Linked DNA regions of Caulobacter sp. FWC2. The protein of the gene in region 1 binds, or shares a complex with, the protein of each later gene. Links are inferred from orthologs where the notes say so. Each region holds a gene or a part of one and is shown in the gene's direction. Other genes may lie near its edges.

What was found. The genes of interacting proteins can lie anywhere in the genome.
Region 2: the proteins of CSW62_RS17050 (region 1) and xseA are in contact, whole or in part, in a cryo-EM structure (PDB 8TXR), measured with the Escherichia coli proteins. The link is inferred for Caulobacter sp. FWC2 from one-to-one orthologs.

What each region holds. Positions count from the first base shown.
Region 1 is NZ_PEBF01000001.1:3,554,992-3,559,617, reverse strand. What follows is about bases 1,202-3,993. They hold CSW62_RS17050 (exodeoxyribonuclease VII small subunit), read left to right. Parts: upstream 1,202-2,366; coding sequence 2,367-2,621; downstream 2,622-3,993. Other genes in these bases: dxs (1-deoxy-D-xylulose-5-phosphate synthase), read left to right, coding at 3,541-3,993; CSW62_RS17045 (polyprenyl synthetase family protein), read left to right, coding at 2,621-3,523; CSW62_RS17055 (histidine phosphatase family protein), read left to right, coding at 1,598-2,257; CSW62_RS17060 (histone deacetylase family protein), read left to right, coding at 1,202-1,601. In the rest of the region: CSW62_RS17070 (VWA domain-containing protein), read right to left, coding at 1-61; CSW62_RS17065 (GNAT family N-acetyltransferase), read right to left, coding at 128-664; more of CSW62_RS17060, read left to right, coding at 681-1,201; more of dxs, read left to right, coding at 3,994-4,626. UniProt on the Escherichia coli protein: Bidirectionally degrades single-stranded DNA into large acid-insoluble oligonucleotides, which are then degraded further into small acid-soluble oligonucleotides.
Region 2 is NZ_PEBF01000001.1:1,558,848-1,563,561, reverse strand. Bases 583-3,462 are described here. They hold xseA (exodeoxyribonuclease VII large subunit), read left to right. Parts: upstream 583-1,199; coding sequence 1,200-2,726; downstream 2,727-3,462. Other genes in these bases: CSW62_RS07605 (M23 family metallopeptidase), read left to right, coding at 2,955-3,462; CSW62_RS07610 (DUF2093 domain-containing protein), read left to right, coding at 2,755-2,970; CSW62_RS07620 (GcrA family cell cycle regulator), read left to right, coding at 583-1,107. In the rest of the region: CSW62_RS07625 (ABC transporter permease), read right to left, coding at 1-334; more of CSW62_RS07620, read left to right, coding at 574-582; more of CSW62_RS07605, read left to right, coding at 3,463-3,806; CSW62_RS07600 (response regulator), read left to right, coding at 3,941-4,459; CSW62_RS07595 (lysophospholipid acyltransferase family protein), read right to left, coding at 4,470-4,714. UniProt on the Escherichia coli protein: Bidirectionally degrades single-stranded DNA into large acid-insoluble oligonucleotides, which are then degraded further into small acid-soluble oligonucleotides.

The sequences.
Region 1 (4,626 bases):
ATTCACGCAGGCTCACCGGCACCTTGGCCTGGCGGAGCTCGGAGAAGAAGCGAAGGAACATCGGCGCGGCTTTCGAACAGATGTTCGGGAGAATGGAGGGTTCTCAATCGCGACGCAATGCCGAGCCTCATCCCCGCCGCAGGATGAACTCCAGGTCCCGCGTCTCCCCGACCGGGAAGTGGTACTCGCCGACCTTCTCGAACCCCAGGCGGCCATAGAGCTTCTGCGCCCCGAAGTTCTCGGACCACACGCCGATCCACAGCGGGCGGGGGCCGTCCTTCTCCAGCCAGTCCAGGGCGGTGTTCAGCAGCGCCGAGCCGCGCCCGCCGCCCTGGTGGCTCTTGAGCACATAGACCCGCTTCAGCTCGCCATGGGCGGGCTCAACGTCCTCATGGGGCAGGTCGCACGGTCCGGCCAGGGCGTAGCCGATGGCCTCGCCGTCCTCGTCCTCCAGCAGCCAGGTCGCCTTGTCGGGATGGGCCAGGTCGTTGCGGGTCCGCTCCAAGCCGTAGGCATAGGCCAGGAAGGTCTCCAGGTCCTCGGGCGGATAGAGGTGGGCGAAGGTTTCCGTGAAGGTGCGCGCGCCCAGGCTGGACACGGTGTCGGCGTCGTCGATCGTGGCGCGGCGAATGGAAGACGGGCGGATGGTCTGAGCAGCGTTCAAGGTCTAGAATCCTCGCATGACCGTGGCGCTTTATACCCATCTCGACATGCTCGACCACCAGCCCGGCCATGGCCACGTGGAGAGCCCAGAGCGCCTGCGCGCCGTGATCGACGCCCTGAACGATGATCCCAATCTGGCGCTGGAGGCGCTGGATGCGCCGCTGGTCGAGGTCGAGGACCTGCTGCGGGTGCATCCCAAGGCCTTCGTCGACGCCGTGTTCGAGGCCGCGCCCAGGTCGGGCCGGCTGGCGCTGGACCCCGACACGGTGATGTCGAGCGGCAGCCTGGCGGCCGCCCGTCGCGCGGCCGGGGCCAGCGTCGCGGCGGTGCGAGCCGTGGCGGCGGGCGAGGCCAGGCGAGCATTCTGCGCCGTGCGGCCGCCGGGACATCATGCCGAGCCGGGCGTGGCCATGGGCTTTTGCGTCTTTTCCAGCGTCGCCGTGGCGGCCCGCGCGGCCCAGGCGGCCGGGCTGAAGCGGGTGGCGATCGTCGACTTCGACGTCCACCACGGCAACGGCACACAAGCCGTGTTCGAGAACGACCCGACCGTGTTCTTCGCCTCGATCCACCAGTCGCCGCTCTATCCGGGCACCGGCGATCCGTCCGAGACCGGTCTGGGCAACATCGCCAACGCCACGGTGGCCCCGCATGCGCCGCGCGAACTGTGGCGGTCGCGATTCGAGGGGCTGATGGACAAGGTCGACGCCTTCGCGCCCGAGCTGCTGATCGTCTCGGCCGGCTTCGACGCCCACGTCCGCGATCCGCTGTCGGCCCAGAGCCTGGACGAGGACGATTTCGCCTGGGCGACGCGGGCGATCGTCTCGGTGGCCAACGCCCGCGCCAAGGGCCGGGTTGTGTCCTCGCTCGAGGGCGGTTACGACCTCCAGGCGCTGGGGCGTTCCGCCGCCGCGCATGTGCGCGCTCTTCAGGAGGGGTGAGGGGACGGAAAGGCCGCTGGGCCCACCGACTTCTCTTCAACATGGCCGACGTCACCATCGCCGACCAAGCGTCCTCGCCCGTGAAGTCGGGGACCGTCACCCTGGCCCGCCACGGCGAGCCCGCCCTGTCGCGCAAGGTCCGCCTCAATGCGCCTGAATACGGCGACTGGTGGGCGCGCTACGAGGTGGGCGGCCTGAAGGACGGACAGACCCCGCCGGACGGGCTGATCCAGATCGCCCGTGACGCGGACGTGATCATCGTCTCGACCCGCCGCCGCGCCATCGAGACCGCCAAGGCGGTGGTCGGCGAGCGGACCTTCACCACCGATGAGACCTTCATCGAAGCCCCGCTGCCGCCGCCGCCCTGGCCGCTGTGGCTGCGGATGTCGCCCAAGCGCCTGGGTTTCTTCGCCCGCTTCTGGTGGTGGTTCTTCAACAATCACGGCGGCCAGGAGACCCGCGCCGAAGCCGAGGTCAGGGCCGGCAAGGCCGCCGACCGGCTGGTGGCGCTGTCCGACCAGGGCCAGGACGTACTGCTCGTGGCTCACGGCTTCTTCAACTGGATGATCGCCGATGCGCTGAAGGCGCGTGGGCTGACGAAACTGCTTGATGAAGGTCACGCCTACTGGAGCCTCAAGCGCTTCCGCCGCGGCTGATCTGTCACCGATCTCGCAAACCCTCTTCCCTTAACCACGCCCAGGCTCTAGGCCGTTGCTCGCGTCGGCCCGGGACACTAGGCTCACGCCTGTTCACCTGAGAGTTGAAATGACCGACGCCGCCAGCAATCCCGCCGATATCTCCGCCCTGAGCTTCGAAGAAGCCCTGGCGCAGCTTGAGCGGATCGTGGCCGAGCTGGAGTCGGGCCAAGCTCCGCTGGAGCGGTCGATCGACATCTATGAGCGCGGCGCGGCCCTGAAGGCCCACTGCGAGAAGAAGCTGGAGGCCGCGCGCCTGAAGGTCGAGAAGATCGTCCTGGGTCAGGGCGGCGCCGTCGCCGCCGAGCCGGCCGAGTTCAACTGATGGCGAGTTCGCGTCCGTCCAGTGATCTTGAGAAGCGGATCGTCCAGGCCGCTGACATCGTCACCGTGGCGCTCGACGAACTGCTGCCCCGCAGCGATGGTCCGGAAACGCGCCTGACGGAAGCCATGCGCTACGCGGCCCTGGGGCCGGGCAAGCGCTTGCGGCCGTTCTTCGCGCTCGAGACCGGCAAGATGTTCGACCTGCCCGAGCGGCCGGTTCTGCGCGCGGCCTGCGCGCTGGAATGCATCCACGCCTACAGCCTGGTCCATGACGACCTGCCGGCCATGGACGACGACGACGTCCGCCGCGGGCGTCCGACCGTGCACAAGCAATATGACGAGGCCACCGCCATCCTCGCGGGGGACGCCCTGCAGACGGCGGCCTTCGAGATCATGGCCCACCCCGACACCCACGACGACGGCCATGTGCGGTCGGAACTGGTGCGCAAGCTGGCCATCGCCTCGGGCGCCAAGGGCATGGCCGGCGGCCAGATGATCGACATTCTGGGCGTCCGCGACGACCTGGGCGCGGTCGCCCGCATGCAGCGCTTGAAGACGGGCGCCCTGATCGCCTTCGCGTTCGAGATCCCGCTGATCATCGCCCGCGCCAAGGAATCCGAGCGCGCCGCCCTGATGGCCTTCGCCCAGGACCTGGGCCTGGCCTACCAGATCGTCGACGACATTCTCGACGCCGAGGGCGATCCCGAGACCATGGGCAAGGCCACCGGCGGCAAGGACGCCGCCATGGGCAAGGCCAACTACGTCACCCTGCTGGGACTGGACGCGGCGAAAGAGCGCGTGGCGCTTTTGGCCGACCAGACCCGCTCCCATCTTGAAATCTTTGGCGAACGAGCCGGACATCTGCGCGAAAGCGTCGATTTCGTGCTGGACCGCCGGAACTGACCGCGCTTTCTTCAAACATGCCCACCAACACACCCTTGCTAGACTCGATCGCCTCGCCGGCTGACACGCGAGGGCTTTCCCTCCCAGAGCTGAAACAGCTGTCGGCGGAAGTTCGCGCCGAGATGATCGACGCGGTGTCGGTGACGGGCGGCCACCTGGGCGCCGGCCTGGGCGTGGTCGAGCTGACCGTGGCCCTGCACCACGTGTTTGAGACGCCCAAGGACATCCTGATCTGGGATGTCGGCCACCAGGCCTATCCGCACAAGATCCTCACCGGCCGTCGCGATCGCATCAAGACGCTGCGCCAGGGCGGGGGCCTGTCGGGCTTCACCAAGCGGGCCGAGAGCGAATACGACCCGTTCGGCGCGGCCCACGCGGCGACCTCGATCTCGGCGGCCCTGGGCTTCTGCGCCGCGCGCGACGCGAAAGGCGAGGACAACAGCGTCATCGCCGTGATCGGCGACGGCTCGCTGGGCGCCGGCATGGCCTATGAGGCCATGAACGCGGCGACCGACACCACCAAGCGCCTGATCGTCATCCTCAACGACAACGACATGTCGATCGCCCCGCCGGTGGGCGGCATGAGCGCCTACCTGGCCAACCTGGTTTCGGGCGGCGCCTATCGCTCGGTGCGCAAGCTGGGCAAGACCGTCGTCGAAAAGCTGCCGACGCCGATGCGCGAAGCGGCCCGCAAGGCGGAAGAATATGCCCGGGGCATGGTCACCGGCGGCACCTTCTTCGAGGAGCTGGGCTTCTACTATATCGGCCCGATCGACGGCCACGACATGGACGCCCTGGTCAGCGTGCTCAAGAACGCCAAGGCCTTCGGCGACAAGCCGGTGCTGGTCCACTGCGTCACCCAGAAGGGCAAGGGCTACGCCCCGGCCGAGGGGGCCGAGGACAAGCTGCACGCCGTGGCCAAGTTCGACGTGGTCACCGGCCAGCAGCACAAGCCGGCCGCCGGCCCGCCCAGCTACACCAAGGTCTTCGCCCAGGAACTGGTCAAGCAGGCGCAGCGCGACGACAAGATCGTCGCCATCACCGCCGCCATGCCCTCGGGCACGGGCCTGGACATCTTCCAGAAGGCGTTCCCGGACCGCACC
Region 2 (4,714 bases), 2.0 Mb from region 1 along the record:
TCAGGAAGTCCGGCGTCAGGCCCATCATCTTCGCCTGGATCAGCGACGAAGAGGAATTGGCGAAGGCGTTGTTCAGGATCGCCATCATGATCAGGCCCGGGGCCACGAAATGGCCGAAGGTCACCCCGCCCACGGCCGGCCGGCTGGCGCCCACGGCGACCACGAAGACCAGCATGTAGAGCAGCGTCGTCACCACCGGCGCGGCCACCGTCTGGGTGCCGACCTTCCAGAACCGGCGGATTTCGCGCTGATACAGCGTGACGAACCCGGACCAATTCCAGCCGTGATAGTCGCGCGGCTGCGGCGGAATGACGCTGTTGGCCATGTCTCTCATACGCTCAACCCGTTGTGTTGTTTGGCCATGTGCGCCCTGGGGCGCCTTTCCGCAAGCTTGGGCTTGCCTGAATCAACATCTTGTTTCTGTGGACAGAGTCGTTACCGCCTATTGTGCGCCTTAACACATTCTTTACGATATCTAGTAGGACGACCGCCGGCGGGGCGGTTTGATCACCAGATATGGGGTGAGGAGCGTGGGGACGCGCTTCACCTCCATCGAAACGGCGGAGACGGGTTATGAGCTGGACCGACGAACGGGTTTCGACCTTGAAGAAGCTCTGGCTGGACGGCCTTTCGGCCAGTCAGATCGCCAAGCAATTGGGCGGCGTAACGCGCAACGCCGTCATCGGCAAGGTGCACCGCCTGGGCCTTTCGGGCCGCGCGGCTCCCTCGCAACCGGCGCGTCCGGCCTTCAAGGCTCCGCGTCCGGCGCGTCCGGCCGCCCAGGCCATGCCATCGGCCCCGCGTCGCGTGACGCCGGTCGAAGCGCCGTCGTCGGTTCCGGCAGTCTCGGCCTCGAACTCGACGCCTCCGTCGCTGCCGGCCTTCCGCCATGAAGAGCCGGGCTCGGCCACCGTGCTGACCCTGGGCGCGCACATGTGCAAGTGGCCGATCGGCGATCCTTCGACGGACGGCTTCACCTTCTGCGGCCGCCGCTCGTCGGAAGGCCCCTACTGCGTCGAGCACGCCCGTGTGGCCTACCAGCCGCAGCAGACCAAGAAGAAGGGCGGCGCCACCGAGCTCGCCCGTTCGCTTCGCCGCTACATCTAAGAAGAATAATAGTCTCTCAGGCGGCGGATCCCGGACGGTCGAAAAGACCGTCCGGGATTTTCCATTTCTGGGGGACGTTCTAGATAGAGCGGATGACGGACCTCGCGCCGAACGATTCCAACGCCCCGCCCTATTCGGTCTCCGAGCTGGCCTTCGCCCTGAAGCGGACGCTGGAGGACCGGTACGGCTTCGTGCGGCTGCGGGGTGAGTTGTCGAAGGTCACCCACCACGGCAATGGCCACGTCTACCTGACCATCAAGGACGACAAGTCCGCGATCGACGGCGTGGTCTGGAAGGGCAATGTCCGGGGCCTGGGCGTGCGGCCCGAGCATGGCCTCGAGGTCATCGTCACCGGCAAGATCACCACCTATCCGGCCGGCTCGCGCTACCAGATCGTCATCGACAGCATGGAGGCCGCCGGCGTCGGCGCGCTTCTCGCGCAACTCGAGCGGCTGAAGGCCAAGCTGGCCGCCGAGAGTCTGTTCGCGCCGGAGCGCAAGAAGCCCCTGCCCTCGATGCCGACCGTCGTCGGCGTCATCACCAGCCCGACCGGCGCGGTGATCCGCGATATCCTGCACCGCATCCGCGACCGCTGGCCGTGCCAGGTGCTGGTCTGGCCGTGCGTCGTCCAGGGCGACGCCGCCGCCGGCCAGGTCAGCGCGGCCATTCGCGGCTTCAACGCCATCGCGCCCGGCGGTCCCGTGCCGCGCCCCGACATCCTGATCGTCGCCCGTGGCGGCGGTTCGGTGGAGGACCTCTGGGCGTTCAACGACGAAGGCCTGGCCCGCACGGTCGCCGAGGGGACCATCCCCCTGATCTCGGCCGTCGGCCACGAGACCGACACCACCCTGATCGACTTCGTCTCCGACCGCCGCGCGCCCACGCCGACCGCCGCCGCCGAGATGGCGACGCCGGTGCTGGCCGAGCTGCGCGCGCTGATCTCGGATCTGGACCGCCGCCTGAACCGATCGGGCGCGCGCCTGATCGAGGACCGTCGCACGCGCCTGGTCAGCGCCGCGCGTGGCCTGCCCCGTCCGGACGACATCCTGGCCCTGGCCCAGCAGCGGTTCGACATCGCGTCGGGACGCCTGGACGCGGCTCTGCACCGCAACACCACCGTCCACGCCCAGGAACTGCTGAAGGTCACCGCGCGCCTGACGCCGGACGCCCTGCGCCGCCAGCATGCGACCAAGGCCGAGCGCGTGACCGACCTTGGCCGCCGCCTGGACCTTGCCGCCCGCCGCGCGCCCGACCGCGTCGCTCAGCACGCCCGCCTCCCCGCCCTCTGGCATCGCCTGAACGCGGCGGGGGAACGTCGCCTGCAGCGCGATGTCGACCGCTTGTCCGGCCTGGAAAAGCTGCGCCAGTCGCTGAACCCCGAACGCCCGCTGGAGCTGGGCTTCGCCCTGGTCCGCAAGGGCGACGGAACGCTGGCCCGCTCGGCGGCCGACCTTGTCTCCGGCGAACGCGTGAACCTGAAGTTCAAGAGCGGCGACCGCGACGCAGTGATCGACGGCGAAGGCGGATTTGTCCCGCCGCCCACGCCCGCAGCCGCGCCCGCGACGAAGCCTCGCCCCAAGCCGGCAGCGCCGCCGATCGATCAAGGCGATCTGTTCTGAAGCCCCGGTTTGGCGTAGAGTAAAAGCCATGAACGCTTTCGATCGTGATCTCGGTAAGTCCGACGGCCTCGCCGTCCTGCACTATGGCGACGGCGAGTTCGCCGTGCTCAGCCCCGGCCGCTTCGTGCTGTGCGCCATCACCAACAAGCAGATCCCGCTGGAGGCTCTGCGCTACTGGAGCCCCGAGCACCAGGAAGCCTATGCCGGTCCCGCCGAAGCTCTGAAGCGTTGGCAGGCGGCCTGAGCCGCCGCGCGGTCCTGGCCGCGCTGCCGCTTTCCGCCGCTCTGACGACGACGGCCCGCGCCGCCGCGCCGGGCCTGTCGATGACGGGCAAGTTCATCCAAGGCGGCTACGCCGTGGGGCGCACAACGCCGCGCGCGCTGATCGATATCGACGGCCTGGCGCAGACCACCGCCTCGGCCAATGGTTGGTTCGTGATCGGCTTCGACCGCGACGCGCCGCCGATCAGCAAACTGACAGTCACCACGCCCGACGGTTCGGCTACGGACGAGCGCGCCATCGCGGTCGGCGATTTCGACATCCAGCGCATCGACGGCCTGCCGCCCGAGCAGGTCACGCCGACTGACCCGGTGCTGCTGGAGCGGATCACCGCCGAGAACCTCCGCAAGGTCGCCGGCTTCGCCAGCCAGGCCGACCTGGAGGGATTCCGCGACGGCTTCATCCTTCCGGTCGTCGGGGCGAGGCGCTCGGCCCGCTTCGGCGGCCAGCGGATACTCAATGGCGAGCCCAAGCGTCCCCATTATGGGGTTGATCTGGCGACACCCGTCGGCACGCCGGTGCGCGCGCCGGCCGGCGGTCTGGTGTGCTTCGCCGAGACCGGATTGCACTATGAGGGCGGTCTCGTCCTGGTCGATCACGGCCAGGGCCTGGTCACCGCCTATCTTCATCTGTCGAAAATCCTTGTCCCGACGGGCGCTTACGTCACTCAGGGCCAGCTGATCGCCGAGACGGGCAAGGAAGGCCGCGCGACCGGACCGCATCTATGCTGGCGCATGAAATGGCGCGGGCGCAATCTGGACCCGTCCCTGCTGGTCGGCGCGGGTCCCTTCCGTGCTTAAAATCTTACAATTCGCCTCTGGCGCGATTTTCATTCATTCGCTAGCTATGCCGCCGCTATTGGGACGGGCGGTCGCTTGTGGGAGCAGCCCGCGTTCTGGTGTTTCCGCGAGATTTTTAAGGAGGCGGCTCCCGCATGTCGGCGGCGTTGGAAAAGCTGCGCTTTTTGCTGGTGGACGACAACCAGCACATCCGGTCGATCGTCTCGGCGATCCTGAAAGGCGTGGGCGTTCGCCACATTCGTGAAGCCATGGACGGGGCCGAGGGCCTGCAGATCCTGCGCGACTGGCAGACGGACATCGCGATCGTCGACTTCAAGATGAGCCCGCTGGACGGCGTGCAGTTCACCCAGTTGGTCCGCAACTCGCCCGACAGCGTCGACCCGTTCCTGCCGATCATCATGCTGACCGGTTTCGCCGAGCGTCACCGCGTGTTCGAAGCGCGCGACGCCGGCGTGACCGAGGTCGTGGTCAAACCGGTGACGGCCCGGTCGTTGCTGGATCGGATCAACACGGTGATCTTCCACCCGCGGCCATTCATTCGATCATCGGACTATTTTGGCCCCTGCCGCCGTCGCCGCGTCGACCCGCATCACCACGGCCCCTTCCGCCGCTCCGGCGAGAAGGACGCGACCGCGGACACGCTGGAAATCTAGGCGCCCGACTCTAAGCCTGGGCAGCCGCGCGCTCGCGCTCGGCCAGCGCCGCATAGACCTCGTTCGGCCAGCGACGGTGGACCCAGAACCACTCCGCCGGCCGCTCGCGAATGCGCTCTTCCATGAAGGCGTTGATCATCCGCACCCCCGCCTCGATGTCGGCCGTGCGATTGCCGGTGCTGGGCGGGACGATCGGGTCGTGCACCACCGCCCGGAACCGCGCGCCCTTCAGGCGCTGAACAGACATCGGCTGCA